DNA from 4 places in the Rhizobium sp. BK098 genome. Region 1 is predicted to be linked to each of the others. Evidence: predicted binding sites of a transcription regulator. Region 1 holds the regulator's gene; each other region holds the start of a gene.
What was found. The regulator LexA, encoded in region 1, represses DNA repair genes until DNA is damaged. The targets are predictions, from matches to a motif close to TGTTCNNNNTGTGTTCNG.

Region 1 (4,910 bases):
CTGTTTGCTTTGGGTTTTTTGCTAAAGCGCGATGCGGGCAGGCTGCTTCATCACACGCTTTTCGCCGGTATGCTCATCTGCCTGGGCATGGCGCTCGCGCAGTGGGAAAGTTGGCGGGTTTCCACCGTCATGCTCGACTCGGCCGTGACGACGACCGTGACCGGGCAGATCGAGCGACGGGAATCCTATGACAATGGGCGCTGGCGCTATATCGTCCGCGTCGAGGCAACGGAAAAACCCTCTATCCGTCGCGCGCCGCAGCGGGTTACGGTCTTCGTGCGCAAGCAGGCGGAGCCGTTCGATCTGGGGGATCGAATCCGGGGCAGGGCGCGCCTGACGCCTCCGGCCGGACCGGCATTGACGGGTCTCAACGATTTTGCCTTCAGCTCCTATTTCAACGGCATCGGCGCGAATGGCTTTGCCTACGGAACGCCGGAATTATTATCGCCATCCGGTGACAATGTTGCCGGCTCGCTACTGGATGCGGCCGATATCTGGCTCGCTGGCCTGCGCAACAGCATAGGCGACCGCATCAGGCAAACCTTGCCCGGAGATACCGGCGCCTTTGCGGCAGCGCTTGTCACCGATGAGAGACGTGCGATCTCGAAGGATACGACCGAGGCTCTGAGAATTGCCGGCCTGACCCACATCATCGCAATTTCCGGTCTCAACATGGCGTTGTCGGCTGGCATCTTCTATGTCGGTCTGCGCTATTTGTTCAGCCTGTTTCCCGGCGTCGTCCAGGCTTGGCCGACGAAGAAGTTCGCAGCCTTCGGCGCGCTTCTAACGGTAACGGCCTATTACCTCATTTCCGGATTCGGCGTCTCCGCCGAACGCGCCTTCATCATGATGGCGATCATGCTGGTGGCCGTACTTTTCGACAGGCCATCCATCAGCTTGCGCAATGTGGCGCTCTCAGCCATCGTCATCCTAGTCTTGTCACCGTCTCAGGTACTCGGTCCGAGTTTCCAGATGTCTTACGCCGCTACGCTGGCGCTGGTATCAGGCTATTCGCTCTGGAAACGACGGCGGCATCGCGAAAACATCCTGCCGCGCATCCGTCTGTTAAGTCCGCTACTGTTCGTCACGCGCTTCTTTGGAGGTGTGATGTCGACCTCGTTCATCGGCGGTGCGTCGACGGCCATTTTCTCGATCGAGCATTTTCACCGGTTGGCGACATATGGACTTGCTGCCAATCTTGCGGCCATGCCCGTCGTCTCTTTCATCGTCATGCCCTTCGGTATGATGGCGATGCTGCTGATGCCTTTCGGAATCGATGGACCGTTCTGGAAAGTCACCGGTGAGGGACTGGAGCTTGTGATCGCTATTGCAAAAACGGTGGCTGGGTGGGGAGGTGACATTACCTTCGGCCGCCAGCCCGGCTGGCTGATGCCGACTTTCATCGCCGGCTTCCTGATCATGAGCATGCTGCGGACCCGGCTTCGCCATATGGGCCTGTTGCTGCTGCTGTCATCTGTCGGTGTGGCCGCGTTCGGCTCTGGTGTGCCGAAGCCGGATCTGATGATCGCGGAAGATGGCATTCTCGTTGCCTTGCGCCAGGATGATATCCTCGCCACCAATCGCGAGAGACCGCAGGCCTTCATCTTCGAGCAATGGCAGAAAGCGCTAGTCGCAGCCGAACATCAACCGCCGACCATGCTCCCGACCGATAGCCGGCTTCCGCAGATCAGCAAGACGGATCGGCATAAGCGATTAAGCAATGACGAGCAGAAGGCGGTCCGCACCGCAATGGAAGAAGCTTTAGACCGCACCATGCAAGGCAGCTTTGCCTGTCAGAAGGGAGCATGGTGTGTCGCCATGCTCGAAAACGGCGCGATATTGGTCACCATCGAGAACGCGGCCTATCTGCCCGCGGCTTGCGACACCGGGAACATTGTTGTGACGCCAATCCGGCTGCGGCTGGACCACTGCCGCTCCGGAGCAACGCTCATAACCGGTGCGACATTGCGCAAAACCGGCTCCATCGAAATGGTGCTTTCCGTAGACAAGCCCATCATCTCAGCCGCATTCAACAACCCGCAGCGCCCATGGACCAGGCATCGAACCTATGATTGGCGCACCGACAAATTCGACGCGCCAATTGCAAAGGCACCACCAGTTCTGGACAATTCACCGGTCAGTGATAGCGACGAATAAGGCCGACGAGCTTGCCCTGAACCTTGACGCGATCCGGCCCGAAGATGCGGGTTTCATAGGCTGGGTTCGCGGCTTCCAGCGCGATGGAGGCACCCTTGCGACGGAAGCGCTTCAAGGTAGCTTCTTCATCGTCGACGAGTGCAACGACGATATCGCCGGGATTGGCCGTGGTCGAATTGCGGATAATGACCGTATCGCCGTCGAAAATTCCGGCGTCGATCATCGAATCTCCTCGAACTTCAAGCGCATAATGTTCGCCGGAGCCGAGCATGTCGGCGGGAACGGTAATGTCGTGCGTATTGTTCTGGATGGCGGAGATCGGAACGCCGGCTGCGATGCGACCCATCACGGGTACGGACGCCGAGCCGTTGTGATCGTCATTTGCCACTTTCGACGGAGCGGGCGGGGCAACGGGCTGTGGCTTGCCGAGGCTGCCCTCGATGACGCTGGGCGAAAAACCGCGGCGCTGTTGCAGGCTCGGATTATAGGCGTCGGGAAGCTTGATGACTTCGAGCGCTCTGGCCCGGTTCGGCAGCCTGCGGATGAAACCTCGCTCCTCCAGCGCCGTGATCAGGCGGTGAATGCCGGATTTGGATGCCAGATCCAGTGCATCCTTCATCTCGTCGAAGGATGGCGGAACACCGGATTCCTTCATGCGTTCGTGAATGAAGAGAAGCAGTTCCTGCTGCTTGCGCGTCAACATCGTCTTGGAACCTCAGAATCAAGAAAAGCCGTGAAACAAATCCAGAACGGACACTATATGTTCCATATGTGTTCCGCAAGTGCTTAAATTTCGGTAAAGCCTTGTGGGGTCAGTTAAATAATTACCATTTGCGAATAGATCGGATCGGAACATCGAGGCGCCATACTTGCGTTAACCCATGGAAAAATATGAGAAATGCCGCTCTGTTCGCTTCCAGGGCCTTGTCGTTCAGTCCGTGCGCCCAGCATTTGGATCAAAGTGCCACACTACTGCATAAGCCGGCTATGGGAGAGAATCAGCAATCACGTTTGCGAGATCGCCTTCAATCCATGTCGTGTGCTTCGGGATGTTCCATCCTCCCATCTTGAATTGCTTGGGGGATGGGCGCAAATCTGCTTCCGCAAGCAAACAGGAGAAGCCATGATTTCGTCTCCGCATCCGCTGGATCATCTCGTGCTGCCGACCGTCAATATCGCTCTGGCGCGCGAACGCCTAGGCAAGCTCGGTTTCACGGTGGCTCCAGATGCGCGCCATCCCTTTGGCACTCAGAATGCCTGCGTCTTCCTTGCCGATAAAACCTATCTCGAACCTCTGGGCGTCGCATCTCCGGAGCAATGCGAGAAGAGCATCGTAGATGGCAATGTTTTCGTCGCGCGCGATCAGGCTTATCGTTTCCGGGTGGGGGATGATGGCTTTTCGGCCGTGGTATTCGGTACGGATGATGCGGTGGCGGATGATAAGCGTTTCAACGCGGCGGCGATTTCGGCGGGGCGAATGCTGGATTTCTCGCGTCCGATGAAGATGCCGGATGGAACAGAAACCACGGCAGGCTTTCGTCTTGCCTTTGCCGCCGATCTGCGCGCGCCGGATTTTCTCGCTTTCTGCTGTCAGCGCATCAATCCGCTGCCGGCTGATCGCAGCGCGCTCGAGCGTCACGAGAACGGCGTGACTGGTATCGCGCGGGTAGCGCTTTGCGCGCCGAAGCCGGCGGTCTATCGCGGTTTCTTCGAAGAGGTTGTCGGCGACCCACGCATCATGGAGCATTCCTTTGGCCTGACGATCAGGACTGCCAATGCCGATCTCGAGATTTTGACCCCGGAAGGAATGGAGGCATTCTATGATCTGCCTGTTCGCACGAATGATCCGGGGCTCAGGGCGCGGGCAATCCTTTTCAAAACGCGCGATCTTTCCGTGACATCGTCGCATTTCACTGCTAACGGCGTCACCTATACGCGTAAGAACAATCGTCTATTGGCGAGGTTGGCGCCCGGTCAGGGCGCATTGTTCGCCTTTGAGGAGATAAAATGAGCACAAATTCCGAAGTCACCGTCGGCGAGGGTGCCTCCAAGGTCCTTTTTTCCAATACTGCAAAGCTGTCGCTGATCGCCGGTCCCTGCCAGATGGAAAGCCGCGACCATGCTTTCATGGTCGCCGGCGTTTTGAAGGAACTTTGCGGCAAGCTGGGCATCGGCCTCGTCTACAAGTCCTCCTTCGACAAAGCGAACCGCACATCGCTGTCGGGCAAGCGCGGCATCGGGCTGGAAAAGGCGCTGGAGGTTTTTGAAGACCTGAAGAAGGAATATGGCTTCCCGGTCCTGACCGACATCCACACGGAAGAGCAGTGCGCCATCGTTTCCAAGACGGTTGATATCCTGCAGATCCCGGCTTTCCTGTCGCGCCAGACAGACCTTTTGGTTGCCGCTGCCAAGACCGGCCGCGTGGTCAACGTCAAGAAAGGCCAGTTCCTGGCGCCATGGGATATGAAGAACGTGCTTGCCAAGCTGAACGAAAGCGGCAATCCGAATATTCTTCTTTGCGAGCGCGGCGCCTCCTTTGGCTACAATACGCTTGTTTCCGACATGCGCTCGCTGCCGATCATGGCGGCGATGGGCGCGCCCGTCATCTTCGACGCGACCCATTCCGTGCAGCAGCCAGGCGGACAGGGCGGTTCGACCGGCGGCGATCGTCGGTTCGTCGAGACGCTGGCGCGCGCCGCCGTTGCCGTCGGTGTCGCAGGCGTTTTTGTCGAGACGCATGAGGATCCGGACAA
Region 2 (4,910 bases), on a different contig from region 1:
ACGAATTTGATGGGAAGCCTGTGCATGGATCCTCGGGTCAAGCCCGAGGATGACGGAGTGGAGGAAGATGAGGAGTTCCATCGCGACCCTCGTATATGCGCGGTCCGCATCAGCAGGTGATTCTATGGCCCCAAACCCGGAATCGCTCCCGATCAAACCCTCTCCACAAACCCATCCAGCACGCGTTTCTGCCCGGCGCGGTCGAATTCGATCGTCAGCTTGTTGCCCTCGATTTCCGAGACGTTGCCGTTGCCGAATTTGATGTGGAAGACGCGGTCGCCGATGGCGAATTTGGAGGGTTCGGAGGAGGTGGATTTGGCCACCAGTTCGCCGTCGATGGTGCGCACCTTCGGGCCGCTTTCGCCGTAGCTGATGCGTTCGACGGCGTGGCCGGAGCGGCTGCCCCAGTTGTCGCGGGTTGCATCGTTGCGGTTTGCCTGGGCGCGCTTCCAGCCGGGTGTCGAATAGGTGTTGGCGAAGGGATCTGCCTTGTCGAAGCGGGACTGGCCGTAGCCGCCGCGGCCATATCCGCCATAGGACTGCTCGACTTCGGCGACCTGAACATGGGTTTCCGGCAGTTCGTCGAGGAAGCGCGAGGGGATTGTGGATTGCCAGAGGCCGTGGATGCGGCGGTTGGAGACGAACCAGATGTGGCAGCGGCGCTTGGCGCGGGTGATGCCGACATAAGCGAGGCGGCGCTCTTCCTCGAGACCGGCGCGGCCGCTTTCGTCGAGCGAGCGCTGATGCGGAAACAGGCCTTCCTCCCAGCCGGGCAGGAACACCGTGTCGAACTCCAGACCCTTGGCGGAGTGCAGCGTCATGATGGAGACGGCGTCGAGATTCTCGTTCTGCTCGGCATCCATGACGAGGGCGACGTGTTCAAGGAAGCCGCGCATGGACTCGAAGCCGTCCATAGAGCGGATGAGTTCTTTCAGGTTTTCCAGGCGCCCCGGCGCTTCCGCCGATTTGTCGTTCTTCCACATGTCCGTATAGCCGGACTCTTCGAGGATCTGCTCGGCAAGATCGGTATGCGGCGTGTTTTCGAGCAGGCCCTGCCAGCGGCGGAAGGACTGCACGACGTCGAACAGCGCCTTGCGCGCCTTCGGCTTCATCTCATCCGTCTCGATGATGTCGGTCGCTGCCGCCAGCATCGGGATATCGCGCACGCGGGCGTAGTCATGCAGCGCACGCACGGTGGTGTCGCCAAGGCCGCGCTTCGGCGTGTTGATGATGCGCTCGAAGGCGAGATCGTCGGCCGGTTGGCAGACGAGGCGGAAATAGGCCATGGCATCGCGGATTTCGAGGCGCTCGTAGAAGCGAGGGCCGCCGACGACGCGATAGTTCAGGCCGAGCGTGACGAAACGGTCTTCGAACTCGCGCATCTGGAAGGAGGCGCGCACGAGGATGGCGATGTCGTTGAGATTGTGCTTGTTGCGCTGCAACTGCTCGATCTCTTCACCGATAGCGCGCGCTTCCTCCTCGGAATCCCAGGAGGCGTGCACCTGCACCTTTATATCGTCGGGGTCGGAGCGGTCGGTGAACAGCGTCTTGCCGAGCCGGCCTTCATTATGGGCGATCAGATGCGCGGCAGCGCCGAGAATATGTTCGGTGGAGCGATAGTTGCGCTCCAGCTTGATGACCTTGGCGCCGGGAAAATCCTTCTCGAAGCGCAGGATATTGTCTACTTCCGCACCGCGCCAGCCATAGATCGACTGGTCGTCATCGCCGACGCAGCAGACATTCTGAGGCTCGCCCTTCTGCCGCTGCGCCAGCAGGCGCAGCCACATGTACTGCGCCGTGTTGGTGTCCTGATACTCGTCGACTAAGATGTAGCGAAAGCGCTGGTGATAATCCTTGAGGATATCGGGATTCTGCCTGAATATATTGATCGGATGCAGCAGAAGATCGCCGAAGTCGCAGGCGTTCAGCGTCTTCAGGCGGTTCTGATAGGCGGCATAGAGTTCGCGGCCCTTGCCGTTGGCGAAGGCGCGCGCGTCGCCTTCCGGAATATCAGCGGGGCTGAGGCCCTTGTTCTTCCAGGTATCGATCATGCCGGCGAACTGTTTGGCCGGCCAGCGCTTATCGTCCAACCCTTCGGCCTGGATCAGCTGCTTGATCAGGCGGATGACGTCGTCGGTATCGAGAATGGTGAAGCTGGAGGTGAGGCCGACCAGCTCGGCATGACGGCGCAACAGCTTGACACCGATCGAGTGGAAGGTGCCGAGCCAGGGCATGCCTTCGACCGCGCCGCCGACGAGCAGCGCGATGCGTTCCTTCATCTCGCGGGCCGCCTTGTTGGTGAAGGTGACCGCGAGGATCTGGCTGGGGAAGGCGCGGTTGGTGGAGAGTATATGGGCGATGCGTGTCGTCAGCACGCGCGTCTTGCCGGTGCCTGCGCCCGCAAGCACCAGAACGGGGCCGTCGAGCGTTTCCACGGCTTCCGTCTGCTCGGCATTAAGGCCCGAGAGGTAATCTGGCCGGCGGCCGCTGTCGCGTGCCGCCATGGCGCGTGCCGCGATGCCGCCGCCAATGCTGCCGGCAGCCGGCGCAGAACGGCGCGGTACGGTATGCTCCGGCTCCTCATCAAAGAAGGGAATGTCGTCATGTCCAATGGTCATGCGGCCCAATGTAATGATTCTACCTCGAAAGGCAAAAGAAACGGGCCGAAATTAGAACAAAAAGTGCACATTCGCAGCTCTTGATACGCGTTCTGCATCACGGAGCGGATATGCCGGCGAGCCAATAAAACGTGTCGTTGTCTCACTGAAGATTACAACTTCGTTTGTATCTAAATTGTGGTTTAGCAGTCGATTCATGGGGGGCAGCGGCCGCGTGAAATGATGCGACTCGGCGCGGTACACAATGCTCGCCCATCGTCGCGCCGCGGCATAGCGACGAGCACGTCGGGGCTAAGCCAGTTATCGCCCCCGCGCCCAATTATGGTGAATTATGCGTTGTTCTTAGCGCATTTTTAAGCATGTTTGCTAATCATGGCGATATGTAACCGCCAGAGCGCAGGTGTTGTTTTTGCCTGGCTCCTGTTTGCCGATGCGATCGGCCCGCGCGCATGAGCGCCCGCGGCAAGGTTCCGATGTCTCCTTGTATATGTTGCGTATTGTTGCGTTCGGAGTTCATGTGCCGTGAGTATTTTTTCGACCTTCATCAGGGTCAGTCCCTCTATGAATACAGCGCTGGAAGTGCTGAGGGACACCCAGGCCAAACTGGGTAATGCCGAACGACAGATGTCGTCGGGCCTGCGGGTTCAAACGGCGAGAGACAATGCTACGTACTGGAAAATCTCGACTTTGACGCATACCGACGTCGGTGCGATTTCGTCGGTTCAGGATGCGCTCGGTCTCGCCGCCTCGACCGTCAGCACGGCTTCCACGGGTGTCGGCAGCGCGATCGACGTCGTGACAGAGATCAGGACAAAGCTTGTCAGCGCCTATGAGACCAGCGTCGACAAAACGAAGCTTAATGACGAGATTGCGCAGCTGAAACAGCAGCTGCGTAGCATCGGAGAGTCTGCGACCTTCAATGGCGTCAACTGGACGGTGCTGCGGGATGGCGCCGATCCTATCGATCCGCACGAAGTGCCGGGCTCGCTGATCCGCGGCAGCAACGGGACAGTTTCGATCGGCATGTTGAGCTATGCAGGCGTGAGTTCGACGAGCGGCCCGATCACATCGGTCGATGCGCGTTATCTGATCGATGACCAGTCGAGCGGCTCCGGCGGATATGGCGTGCTGACGTCGACGTCTTTCGCGACCGAGGCCGGGGCTGCAAGGAACTATGTGCTCGTCAGCACTCAGAACGGCAATACGAGCGGCCAGGTGGAGATCTCGCTCGATGCGAATACGACCCAAGGGGCCATCGCCGACATGGTCAACACAGTGACGGGAATGTTGAACCAGCTCAAGACGATCGGGTCCGCATTCGGCTCCCTCGAATCGCGCATCAATCTTCAGACCGAGTTCGCCAAGAATTTGAGCGATTCCCTGACCAGCGGTGTCGGGAAGCTTGTCGATGCCGATATGGAGCAGCAATCGAGCAAGGTTCTGGCGCTGCAGGCTCAGCAGCAACTCGGGCTGCAATCGCTCTCGATCGCCAATGCCAGCTACAATACGGCTTTGCAGCTTTTCCAGAATCTCTGAGAGCCAACCAAAATCATAAGAGGCAGAGTTATACGTATCCTCATTGCCTTGGTGGCTTTAGCCGTTTTTTCGCTTGGCTGGAGTGTTCGCGATGCTGTCAGAGGCAGCATCAATGCGATGGTGATATGGCTCGGCTTTGCAATGTTCTGGGGTCTAATGTGTATTATGTATTCGATGGTTCACGCGAGATATTGAGAGATTGTTGCGGAAATTGCTTCTATCCCAAAGATATAAGGGCCTCATAGATTTCTCTTCACGATATTGCCGCAATGCTTCATATCTGCTGCGGCCATCGAACCGGAGAGCGATGATTCCATGATGAAGAGAATTGCCATTCTTGCCCTAGCGGCAGCCTTTTTGAACGCATGCACGACCACCGACCCCTATACGGGTGAGCAGAAAGTTTCCAATACGGCAGGCGGTGCAGCGATCGGTGCCGGTGTCGGCGCTGTCGCAGGCCTTCTGATCGGCCATTCGCCGGCCTCGCGCCGCAATGCCGCGTTGATCGGCGCAGGCGTCGGTGCGCTTGCAGGTGCGGGCATCGGCAACTACATGGACCAACAGGAATCCGAACTGCGTGCGCAGCTGCAGGGCACCGGCGTCTCCGTTACGCGCGTCGGCGACCGCATCATCCTCAACATGCCGTCGGCAATCACCTTCGACATCGACCAGGATGCGATCAAGCCGGAATTCTTCCCGACGCTGAATTCTGTCGCGATCGTTTTACGCAAGTTCAACCGCACGCTGATCGACGTC
Region 3 (4,910 bases), on a different contig from region 1:
GCCGGGGAGGGCCGTCGGGCACTTCGGCAGCAATGGTTTCGACCAGCTCCGGCATACGAAACAGCCGGAGCGGCCGTTCGCCGCGGAAGAAACCATGATGGCCGGCATCCTCCTTACCTGTGCGCCGCTTCGAGGCGAGGATAGCCATGGCCGGCAGCGGCCGCACGGCCCGCTCAGGGATATGGCTCTGCCGCAGCTCGAACCCTTGCAGACAGTCCGGCCCCAGCCGGGCGGCCACACGATCCACGAAGGCGGCAAGAGATCCTTCCTGGCGGTCTTCTCCGACAAAATCGCCTTGCATGGCATCGAAGGGCGCATGCTGAAGCACATTGAGGCGGATGATTTCGAAACCGTAACCGACATCGAGATCGTCATGAATGGCGCCGAAGCGCTCCGTGAACAGGCTGGCGATCCGGTTCGGCTCCCGCAGCGGTTGCGATGCGCCGGCCGCGATGCGGAAAACCGCCCCATCCACCCGGAAAAGCAGAAGCTCGAAGGAACGGCCGCCGACGCCGCGCGCCTCCAGCCCCGGCTTCAGGGTTTCGGCAAGCTGGCGGGCAAGCTGAAGAATATCCTCTTCCGCCTGCACCGGCTCGGCAAGCCGGCGCTCGGCTGACAATTGCGCGACCGGGCGACGCGGCGAAATCGGTTCCTCGACGAGGCCGACAGCCTGATCGAGCCGCAACATTAGCTGCGCACCGAAACGGCGGGCAAGCGGCGCACGCGGTGCTGCCAGAAGGTCGCCGACCTGCTTCAGGCCCATCTTCTGCAAAGCGGCGACAATCTCCTCGCCAAGCCGAAGACATGCAACCGGCAGCGGTGCCAGTGCCTCTTCCATGGCTTCAGGCGGAACGATGCGGCTCTCGTCAAAGCGGGCGACGGCCCAGGAGAGGCCGGGCGCAGAGGAAATGGCGCCGCGCACATCGAAGCCCAGTCGGGAAATCCGGATCAAGATATCCTCGAGCAGCGCCTCTTCGCCGCCGAAAAGATGGGCGCAGCCGGTAATATCGAGAAAAAGGCCGTCCTTGCCGTCGATCGCCACCAGCGGCGTATAGCGGTCGCACCAGTCGGCGATCGCTTCCAGAAGCTTGCGATCCGCGACCGGATCCTCCTCGACGACATCGAGATCAGGACAGATCGCCTTTGCCTCGGCCACGCCCTGACCCTGCTTCAGGCCGATCATTTCAGCCCGTTCATTGAGCGCAGTCAGCCGCATGGCATTGTTGAGCTTGCCGGCACAGGCAAGCGGCGGCGCTTCAAGCCTGCCTGTCGAACGCCAGGACAGACCCCAGCGCTTGCGCGCGATCCGATCGGTCGGCAGATGCGGGAAGGTCAGCGCCAGAATGCGCTGCGTGTTCGCCGGGAAAGGCAGGGTACTGAACATCGGAGACAGGGGCAAAGCGGCGGTCATGGGCATTCCACTCCAGGGTTATGGAAAGAGGCGCCGGGTTGCGGCTCTTTTCCAAGGTCAGACGAAAAGCCGGGTGACCGATGCTGCCGCCAAGCACCGATCCGTCCGGCAGGGGCCGCGCCTGTGCCGGCGCGGGTTCGACGGAAAAGCGGAAGAGGGCGCTGCTTGCTTCCTCCTCGCCTCCCTGTCGCAACAGAAACAAGGGCCGTCCCGCCGCCTTGGCCCTCAGCGCCAGCCGCCGGCTCTCCGTCAGACCGAAACGGGCGGGATTGCCGCGCACTTCCAGAATGACGACGGCAAAGGCAGCACTGCCAAGGGCTGCTTCCGCCACCCAGAGCGCATCGTCGAGCTTGCGCGGCGACGCCTGCAGGAGAGCCTGAGGCTCCAGCCCGAAATCGCCGATGCCGATGGCATAGGGCAGGCCTGCCTCCATCCTTGCCACCGTATCGCCGATCCATAGGACCGGCGACTTGGCCGCGGTCTTATCCGATGCTCGCGCATGCAGTCTCGCCGCAAGCGCCAGGGCAAAGCCGCTCGCCGCCCCGGCATCGCGCAGGCCGAGCGAGCGGATTTCCGTCAGCGCATCGAGCGGCAAACCGCCTTGCAGAGCCGCATCGAGTTCATCGACGCCGATCGGAAGGAGCGACTGTTCAAGCGTAGGCTCAGTAGGCAGGGATTTCGCACTACCCATCGCCTCTCTCACCGGCTTGTCTGCCAAAGCCTCATGCGCCGAGGCTGCCAGCGCCGGGATCGGCCTGCCTTCCAGTCGGGCAATGGTTTCACGCAGGGCAAAAAGCGTTTCCCGCGCCACGGCAGCCTCGGCCATGACGTTCACTCCAGATCGATAATGTTCCTGTTATGTTCTTATGGATTCCAGAGCTTGGAGAAAGAGTCAACACCATTTCATAAGAAAATATTCCTGTGAACCGAGCCAGATGATTTCGGTCTGTCGCCCGAAAATCCGAATCCGCTCTAGAATCAAAAAAGTAGAGCATGATGTCGATCGAAAACCGCTCAAACACTTTTCGGCATCACGCTCTATTCCGCTCTCGTAAAAGCAGCGCAAAGTCTCTATATGACCAGCCAAGGAAGGAATATTCATGGCTCGCGTTGACCAGAGCGAAGATTGGCGGGATCGCCATTCTCCCTCCATCAGCACATTCGAATCCCTGGCAATGGAGGCTTACAGCCACTTGCCGGAGGAATTCCGCTCGCTCACCGGCAACCTCGTCATTCTCATCGAGGATTTCCCGGATGACGAAGTGTTCGAGGATATGGCGCTGGAAACACCCTTCGACCTGCTCGGTCTCTTCGAAGGCCGCGGCATCTCGGAGCGCTTTACCGCCCAGACCGGCGATATGCCCAATAAGATCCGCCTCTATCGCCGGCCGATCATCGACTATTGGGCCGAGAACGATGAAACTCTCGGCGACATCATTACCCATGTCCTGATCCACGAGATCGGCCACCATTTCGGCCTGAGCGACGAGGACATGGAGCGCATCGAGGCAAGCGCCGAAGAAGCGACGGATCGGTGATATCTTTCGTCAATAAAATTTACTATCATCCGATATATTGTAGATTCACTCGCAACGGATAGGATAAAGTGACTTTAAGGATAAGCCTATTATTTAGCGCTTCATTCCTTCTCCTATTGATAATAGGAGATTACTTTAAGGTTGGCGCACCGGATCTTAATGAAAATCCTGTCACAAACTTCGCCAAGCTCATATATTTTATTGGCATCTTCAGCTCCTTCACCTTTGGCTTAGGGAGCAGCATGCTGAGCATGTCCTTACGCTCATCCCTTAGAAAGGGCGAGGACATCACGTATGTAAAAGAAAATCCGATAATCTGGCTTTTGACATGGCGTGAAGTAAAAGACGAGATCAAACGCATTTAGGGCTATTTAGGCTCCAATGGCAGCCAATGCTCGTTGAAGCCCGTTCGCTCATCAACTTATTACTGCTCCGAAAGCTTCATATCCGGATCGTAATCCTTGCCGGCAACTTCCTTGACGACGGCCTGGCCGCACTCCATACGCCCGCTTGCAGAATTGAAGCCATAGGTCGGCGAGCCGTATAGCTCCCAGCCCTTGTTCAGCGCCGCACTGACCTTGTGGCAGAAGGAAGCGTCATCGGGGCCGGTGAGGAAGCGGTAGAGTTTCATTAGGGCATCTTTCGTATTTGGCCGGGCAATTCGACGGTCAGACCTCGGTGCGGGGCGCCGCTGCCGTGCCCGAAGAGCGCTGTTCGATCAGGCGAGCTTTATGAATGAGTCTTTCCGCCTGGACAAGGTGCAGCCGCTCCACCATGCGCCCGCCAAGGTTCACGACATTGAGAGTGGCGGCGCTCGGGTCGGCAAAAGCCGCAATGATGGCTTCGGCCTCGGCAATGGCAGCCTCAGCCGGGCCGAAATGCCGGTTGGCCGCCTCGATCTGGTTTGGATGGATCAGCATCTTGCCGGCAAAGCCCATGGCGACACCCTGGCCGCATTCTGCTTCGAACTCCTCGGCATTCCTGAAATCGTTGAAGACGCTGTCGATCGCCTCAAGGCCGTAAGCGCTGACGGCCAATATCACCTGCATCAGCCAGGGCACGAGATAGGGGCGACCGGGCTGCGGCAGAACGCCCGTTTCCTTTCTGAGGTCGTTGAGACCGACGACGAAACAATCGAGCCGGCTCCCTGCCGTGCGCCCGGCTTCGGCGATCGCGGCCGCATTCAGGATGCCGCGCGGCGTCTCGATCATGGCCCAGATACGCAAGTCTTCCGGTGCATCGGCTTCCGCAAGCCGGTCACTGACATCGCTTACGTCCTGCGGCTCGTCCACCTTCGGCAGCAACACCGCATCCGGCTCCAGCTCCGTAACCAGCGCCAGGTCATCGGCACCGAAATTGGAGGAGAGCGCATTGATACGGATGATCCGCTCCCTGCCGGGAAGCGGCGAGACCGCAAAGAAGGCCCGGAGATTCTCCCGCGCCTCGGCCTTTTTCTCCGGCGAAACCGAATCCTCGAGATCGAAGATGACCGCGTCGCATTCGAGGCTCGAAAGCTTGTCCAGCGCGCGTCGGTTGATAGCGGGAACGCTCAAGACCGATCGGCGCAGACGGGCGGGACGGGACGAAGGGCTTTGGCTCGCAGATTGGCTCATTGTGCCGTTTTGCCGCGCTTTTAATCGGCAGGCAAGTCAACAAAAAGCCATGCTCCTCTTGCAGATGACAATCATGAGGGCCACATTGCTTGATGTAGAGAGGTCTCGACCATGCAGAATATTCGTTCCCTGTTCATCGCACTTGCCGGTATCACCGTGTTTGCAGCCATGGCGCTGTTTACCGTTTCGGTCACGCTCGCCGTCGGCGCTATCCTTACCGTGCTGATGGCAGCCCGCGCGATTTCGCTGCGCATGAAGCCGGCCCCGGTGCACGCCAAGGCGAAGACGAACGGCCAGCGCGAAATGCGCATCTGGAACGACGGTCGCGGCACGATCATCGACCTCTAG
Region 4 (4,910 bases), on a different contig from region 1:
CCTCGATCTCGTCGAGGCCAATGAGGCGTTTGCTGCCCAGGCCTGCGCCGTCAACAAGGATCTCGGCTGGGATACGTCGATCGTCAATGTCAATGGCGGCGCGATTGCCATCGGCCATCCGATCGGTGCTTCGGGCGCTCGCGTCCTCAACACGTTGCTGTTCGAGATGAAGCGCCGCGGCGCCCGCAAGGGACTTGCCACGCTTTGCATCGGCGGCGGCATGGGTGTCGCCATGTGCTTCGAGGCGCTCTAGAATCAAAGAAATAGAGCATGATGTCGTCCGAAAACCGCATGACACTTTTCGGCATCATGCTCTGAGGCGTCTTGAAGGGAATTTTCGAGAAGAAGTGATGAAAGCGAGCGGGCGACCCGACCTTCGGGCGTCACGCCTCCGCAACAAAAAAGGGGAGTGGCACATGAGCAGAGTGGCATTGGTAACCGGAGGTACGCGCGGCATCGGAGCTGCCATTTCGATGGCGCTGCACAATGCGGGCTATAAGGTGGCCGCAACCTATGCCGGCAATGATGAGAAGGCCCGGGCTTTCCATGATGTGACGGGGATTTTCGTTCACAAGTGGGATGTCACCGACTACGAGGCTTGCGGCAAGGGCATTGCCAAGATCGAGCATGATCTTGGTCATGTCGACATCCTAGTCAACAATGCCGGTATCACCCGCGATGCCATATTCCACAAGATGACGCCGCAGCAATGGCACGAGGTCATCAATACCAATCTCACCGGCCTCTTCAACATGACGCACCACGTCTGGCAGGGCATGCGCGACCGCAGCTTCGGCCGCGTCATCAATATCTCGTCCATCAATGGTCAGAAGGGGCAGATGGGGCAGGCGAACTACTCCGCAGCCAAGGCGGGCGATCTCGGCTTTACCAAGGCGCTTGCGCAGGAAGGTGCCGCCAAGAACATCACGGTCAACGCGATTTGCCCCGGCTATATCGGCACGGAGATGGTGCTGGCGGTTCCGGAGAAAGTGCTCAACGAGCGCATCATTCCGCAGATTCCCGTGGGGCGCCTCGGCGAACCCGAGGAAATCGCGCGCATCGCCGTCTTCCTGGCCAGCGACGATGCCGGTTTCATTACCGGATCGACCATATCTGCCAATGGCGGCCAGCTCTTCGTCTAGGCAATTCAGGAAAAGCGCAGGCCAGTCTTCCGCTGGGAGCTGCGCAAGGGCTATAAAAAAGCGGCTCAGGGCTACGGAGCCGCTTCAGCCTGTATAGCGCGTTACGAACGGAATTACTGAGCTCCGCCGGCAATCATCCTCTTGTTGAGGCCTGCTGCTGATGTCGTGGCTTGAATTCCAGGATGACGGCCTCAAGGGCGAGCTGCCGCTTCTCTCTGTCTCGAGCTCTCGCCGCGCTCACCAGCGCGTAAAAAGTGGTGCCGGTAAGAACGAGTGCTGCAATGCTTGCGATGATTGCGGCCATGATGCCGTTCCTTTCTCAAAACACTGCCACCTCGCCGTGATCGACGGCGCGGGAAGACGATTTTGTTGAGGGAGCTGCCGCTCCCTGAATTTCCGAGAGCGAATCCTGACCGGCCGCCAATGACGGCCGGTCAGGCAATGCCTTAGCGGCAGCGAGCCTCATAACGGTGACCGTAGCGGTCGCGATAAATGCAGTAGCCGCGACGATCTTCCGAACGCCCGATGAGGTTGCCGACTACGCCGCCAGCCACCGCGCCGACGGCGGCGCCGCCCCAGCTATGGGTGGCGACGCCACCGATCAGCGCGCCGGTGCCGGCGCCGATCGCCGTACCTTTTTCTGTTGACGTGCACGACGCCAATGCGCCGACGAGGGCGATCGCGACGATAATCTTCTTCATGGTGTTAGCTCCCTGATGTTGCGAGGTTTGAAAAATGTCTGCGGATCAGATGCGCCCCATTAATAACAGAATGAGGACAATGACGAGAACAAGCCCGAGACCACCCGATGGGCCATACCCCCAAGACCGGCTGTAACCCCAGCTGGGAAGTGCGCCAACCAGCAGCAGAATCAGTATGACAAGCAATACCGTACCAAGCATGATATGTCTCCTCCATGTCCGTCCGGCTCGAATATCCCGCCATTATCGCCGTTCGACATGGCGTTAACCTTCCAGCTTTCCCACTCGAAACTGTTCCAGTGAATGGACGAATTCCGCAATTCTGCTCATAGAAACTTGCATGCGCGACAATTGTTCCGGCTAAGAAATAAAAATGCGTGCGCACAGCAGTCGGGATGGTTAGCGAATCCTTAAATTGGATCGCATCGGGTGACGGTTACAAGCGCGGCGGCAAATTCGTTGTATGGTTAAAATACCATTAAAATACAATGGGTTGTGGTGAACGAAACGGGAAAGGCCGGATGTCCGTGATTCGTCGGCGATTCGTTCTGCATTTGAACTTTGGTTAACGGCTGGGCGTTTGCCGACATGCCGAATACAAGGATGCTGCCGTTGGCAAATGTCGTCCAGGTGATGTGTTCGCGGGCGAATTCGTTAATTCGCAGCGAACTCCGCAACAGCGTTGCCATTCAAGCTGACCTCTATGTCGCGATGCTGCTCCGGCGAAATACAACATGTAGCCGTGAACAAATGCGATACCCGCTGATATCCGCGATTCGTCACCGATTCGTTCCGGCTTTGATCGTTGTGTTAACGGCTGCACTTTTTGCGTGCATTTGTCGATTCACTATAGCTGCGCTCGTCAAAAGACGAACCGCAATCGCAGATTCGGCTCGGATTCGCGTCTCAACCATTCAGAGTCCGGTATCCTCCTGACGAGAAACCGCTAGATATTGTGGAGAACAAAACAGAATCGCTTGGAATCCGCGATTCGTCGCCGATTCGTTTCGGCTTTGGCCTGGATGTTGATGTCGTCCGCTGATTCACGCGAAACCTTATTATTTACAGATTGTTAACGATGGCACGGCGCGAAATTTCTCTGGCCGAGGATTCTCCGCTTGACTCCTTTTTTCTGCGGAAAGCCGTGTAAACGAGATTCAGCATTTGGTGGCAATCTTTTCATTGCAATCCATATGTAGCCGTGAACAAATAAGGAACATGACGGAGTCAGCGATTCGTCTCCGATTCGTTCTCAGGCTGTTCTGGATTCGCCCGGACTCGCATGGGATGCAACGTAAATGTAGCTTATGGTTGAGGCGCTCAAATATGAAATCGAATGTTGCCGCATCTGTTTTTTCATTCGGGTCTTGCCTTTGTCACATATGGTCGTCATCTGTTCGTTTCCTCCAGGAGGAGCTGGCTGATCGGAAGACGGCTGTTTCTCGCCTATGCACGGACCTATGACTCAGACTTCGCAGCCCATGATCCTGAGCGGACGCGGCGTGACCGCAGTGCTCGGACCGACCAATACCGGCAAGACCCATTATGCCATCGAGCGCATGGTGGCACACGGCAGCGGCGTGATCGGCCTGCCGCTGCGGCTGCTTGCCCGTGAGGTGTATACGCGCGTCGTCGAGAAGGTCGGCGCGCACAACGTCGCGCTGGTGACCGGTGAGGAAAAGATATCGCCGCCCAATGCGCGCTATTCGGTCTGCACGGTGGAGGCCATGCCGCGCGAGACGCGCGCCTCCTTCGTCGCGATCGACGAAGTGCAGCTTGCCGGCGATCTGGAGCGCGGACATATTTTTACCGACCGCCTTCTGCATCTGCGCGGCCGCGATGAAACCCTGCTGCTCGGCGCGGGCACGATGCGGCCGATCCTTGGACAACTTCTGCCTGGGATTACCGTCCTCGAAAGGCCGAGGCTATCGCATCTTTTCTACGCCGGGCAGAAGAAGATCACGCGGCTGCCGCAGCGCACGGCCATCGTCGCCTTTTCCGCCGATGAGGTTTATGCGATCGCAGAGCTGATCCGCCGCCAGCGCGGTGGCGCGGCCGTCGTGCTCGGCGCCCTCAGCCCGCGTACCCGCAATGCGCAGGTGGCGCTCTATCAGGCCGGCGATGTCGAATATCTGGTTGCGACCGATGCGATCGGCATGGGGCTCAACCTCGATGTCGATCATGTCGCCTTTGCGCAGGACCGCAAGTTCGACGGTTATCAATTCCGCAATCTCAATCCGGCCGAGCTCGGTCAGATCGCAGGTCGCGCCGGCCGTCATCTCAAGGACGGCACCTTCGGGGTGACGGGACAAGTCGATCCTTTCGACGATGAACTCGTGCGCCGCATCGAGGGACATGAATTCGACATGGTCAAGGTGCTGCAATGGCGCACCAAAGAACTGGATTTCGCTTCGATCGCGGCGTTGCGTGCAAGTTTGGAAGACGCGCCTCGCGTGCAGGGCTTGACGCGCGCGCTGCCTGCGGTAGACCAGCAGGCATTGGAATATCTGTCACGCGATCTGGAGATAGTCGATCTTGCCAGCAACCCGGCTCGGGTTGAGAAATTGTGGGAGGCCTGTGCGCTTCCCGACTATCGGCGCATCACGCCTGCCCAGCATGCTGATCTCATCGCCACCCTCTTTTCCGATCTCGTGCGCTATGGCACGGTGAAAGAGGATTTCCTGGCCGAACAGGTGCATCGCGCCGATCGGACGGATGGCGAGATCGACACGCTTTCGGCGCGAATCGCGCAGATAAGGACTTGGACCTATGTGTCGAACCGGCCCGGCTGGCTTGCCGATCCGACACACTGGCAAGAAAAGACGCGGGAAATCGAAGATCGATTGTCCGACGCGTTACATGAGAGGTTGACGAAACGCTTTGTTGATCGCAGGACATCTGTGCTCATGAAGCGCCTGAGAGAGAATGCGATGCTGGAAGCTGAAATCAGTGTGAATGGAGATGTCTTCGTAGAGGGGCATCATGTGGGACAGTTGACCGGATTCCGGTTCACGCCTATCGCAGGGACCGAGGGGCCGGATGCTAAAGCTGTCCAGACCGCCTCGCA

Region 2: the regulator LexA is predicted to act here: its motif matches at 2,671-2,688, upstream of FHT73_RS02845 (UvrD-helicase domain-containing protein).
Region 3: the regulator LexA is predicted to act here: its motif matches at 2,260-2,277, upstream of FHT73_RS15920 (metallopeptidase family protein).
Region 4: the regulator LexA is predicted to act here: its motif matches at 3,045-3,062, upstream of FHT73_RS15435 (helicase-related protein).

What each region holds. Positions count from the first base shown of each region.
Region 1 covers NZ_JACHYY010000010.1:92,914-97,823, forward strand. Annotated here, with positions in the region: gene FHT73_RS23390 (ComEC/Rec2 family competence protein) at 1-2,157, shown strand, start outside; gene lexA (transcriptional repressor LexA) at 2,138-2,860, opposite strand; gene FHT73_RS23400 (VOC family protein) at 3,281-4,168, shown strand; gene kdsA (3-deoxy-8-phosphooctulonate synthase) at 4,165-4,910, shown strand, end outside.
Region 2 covers NZ_JACHYY010000001.1:584,866-589,775, forward strand. Annotated here, with positions in the region: gene FHT73_RS02845 (UvrD-helicase domain-containing protein) at 153-2,618, opposite strand; gene FHT73_RS02850 (flagellin) at 3,180-4,154, shown strand; gene FHT73_RS02855 (OmpA family protein) at 4,470-4,910, shown strand, end outside.
Region 3 covers NZ_JACHYY010000005.1:315,177-320,086, forward strand. Annotated here, with positions in the region: gene FHT73_RS15915 (DNA polymerase Y family protein) at 1-1,216, opposite strand, end outside; gene FHT73_RS29515 (hypothetical protein) at 1,257-2,237, opposite strand; gene FHT73_RS15920 (metallopeptidase family protein) at 2,512-2,949, shown strand; gene FHT73_RS15925 (DUF1737 domain-containing protein) at 3,374-3,580, opposite strand; gene FHT73_RS15930 (CoA ester lyase) at 3,618-4,562, opposite strand; gene FHT73_RS15935 (hypothetical protein) at 4,674-4,910, shown strand.
Region 4 covers NZ_JACHYY010000005.1:206,701-211,610, reverse strand. Annotated here, with positions in the region: gene FHT73_RS15465 (acetyl-CoA C-acetyltransferase) at 1-253, shown strand, start outside; gene phbB (acetoacetyl-CoA reductase) at 417-1,142, shown strand; gene FHT73_RS15455 (hypothetical protein) at 1,276-1,446, opposite strand; gene FHT73_RS15450 (YMGG-like glycine zipper-containing protein) at 1,589-1,843, opposite strand; gene FHT73_RS15445 (DUF3309 family protein) at 1,889-2,044, opposite strand; gene FHT73_RS15440 (hypothetical protein) at 2,311-2,532, opposite strand; gene FHT73_RS15435 (helicase-related protein) at 3,304-4,910, shown strand, end outside.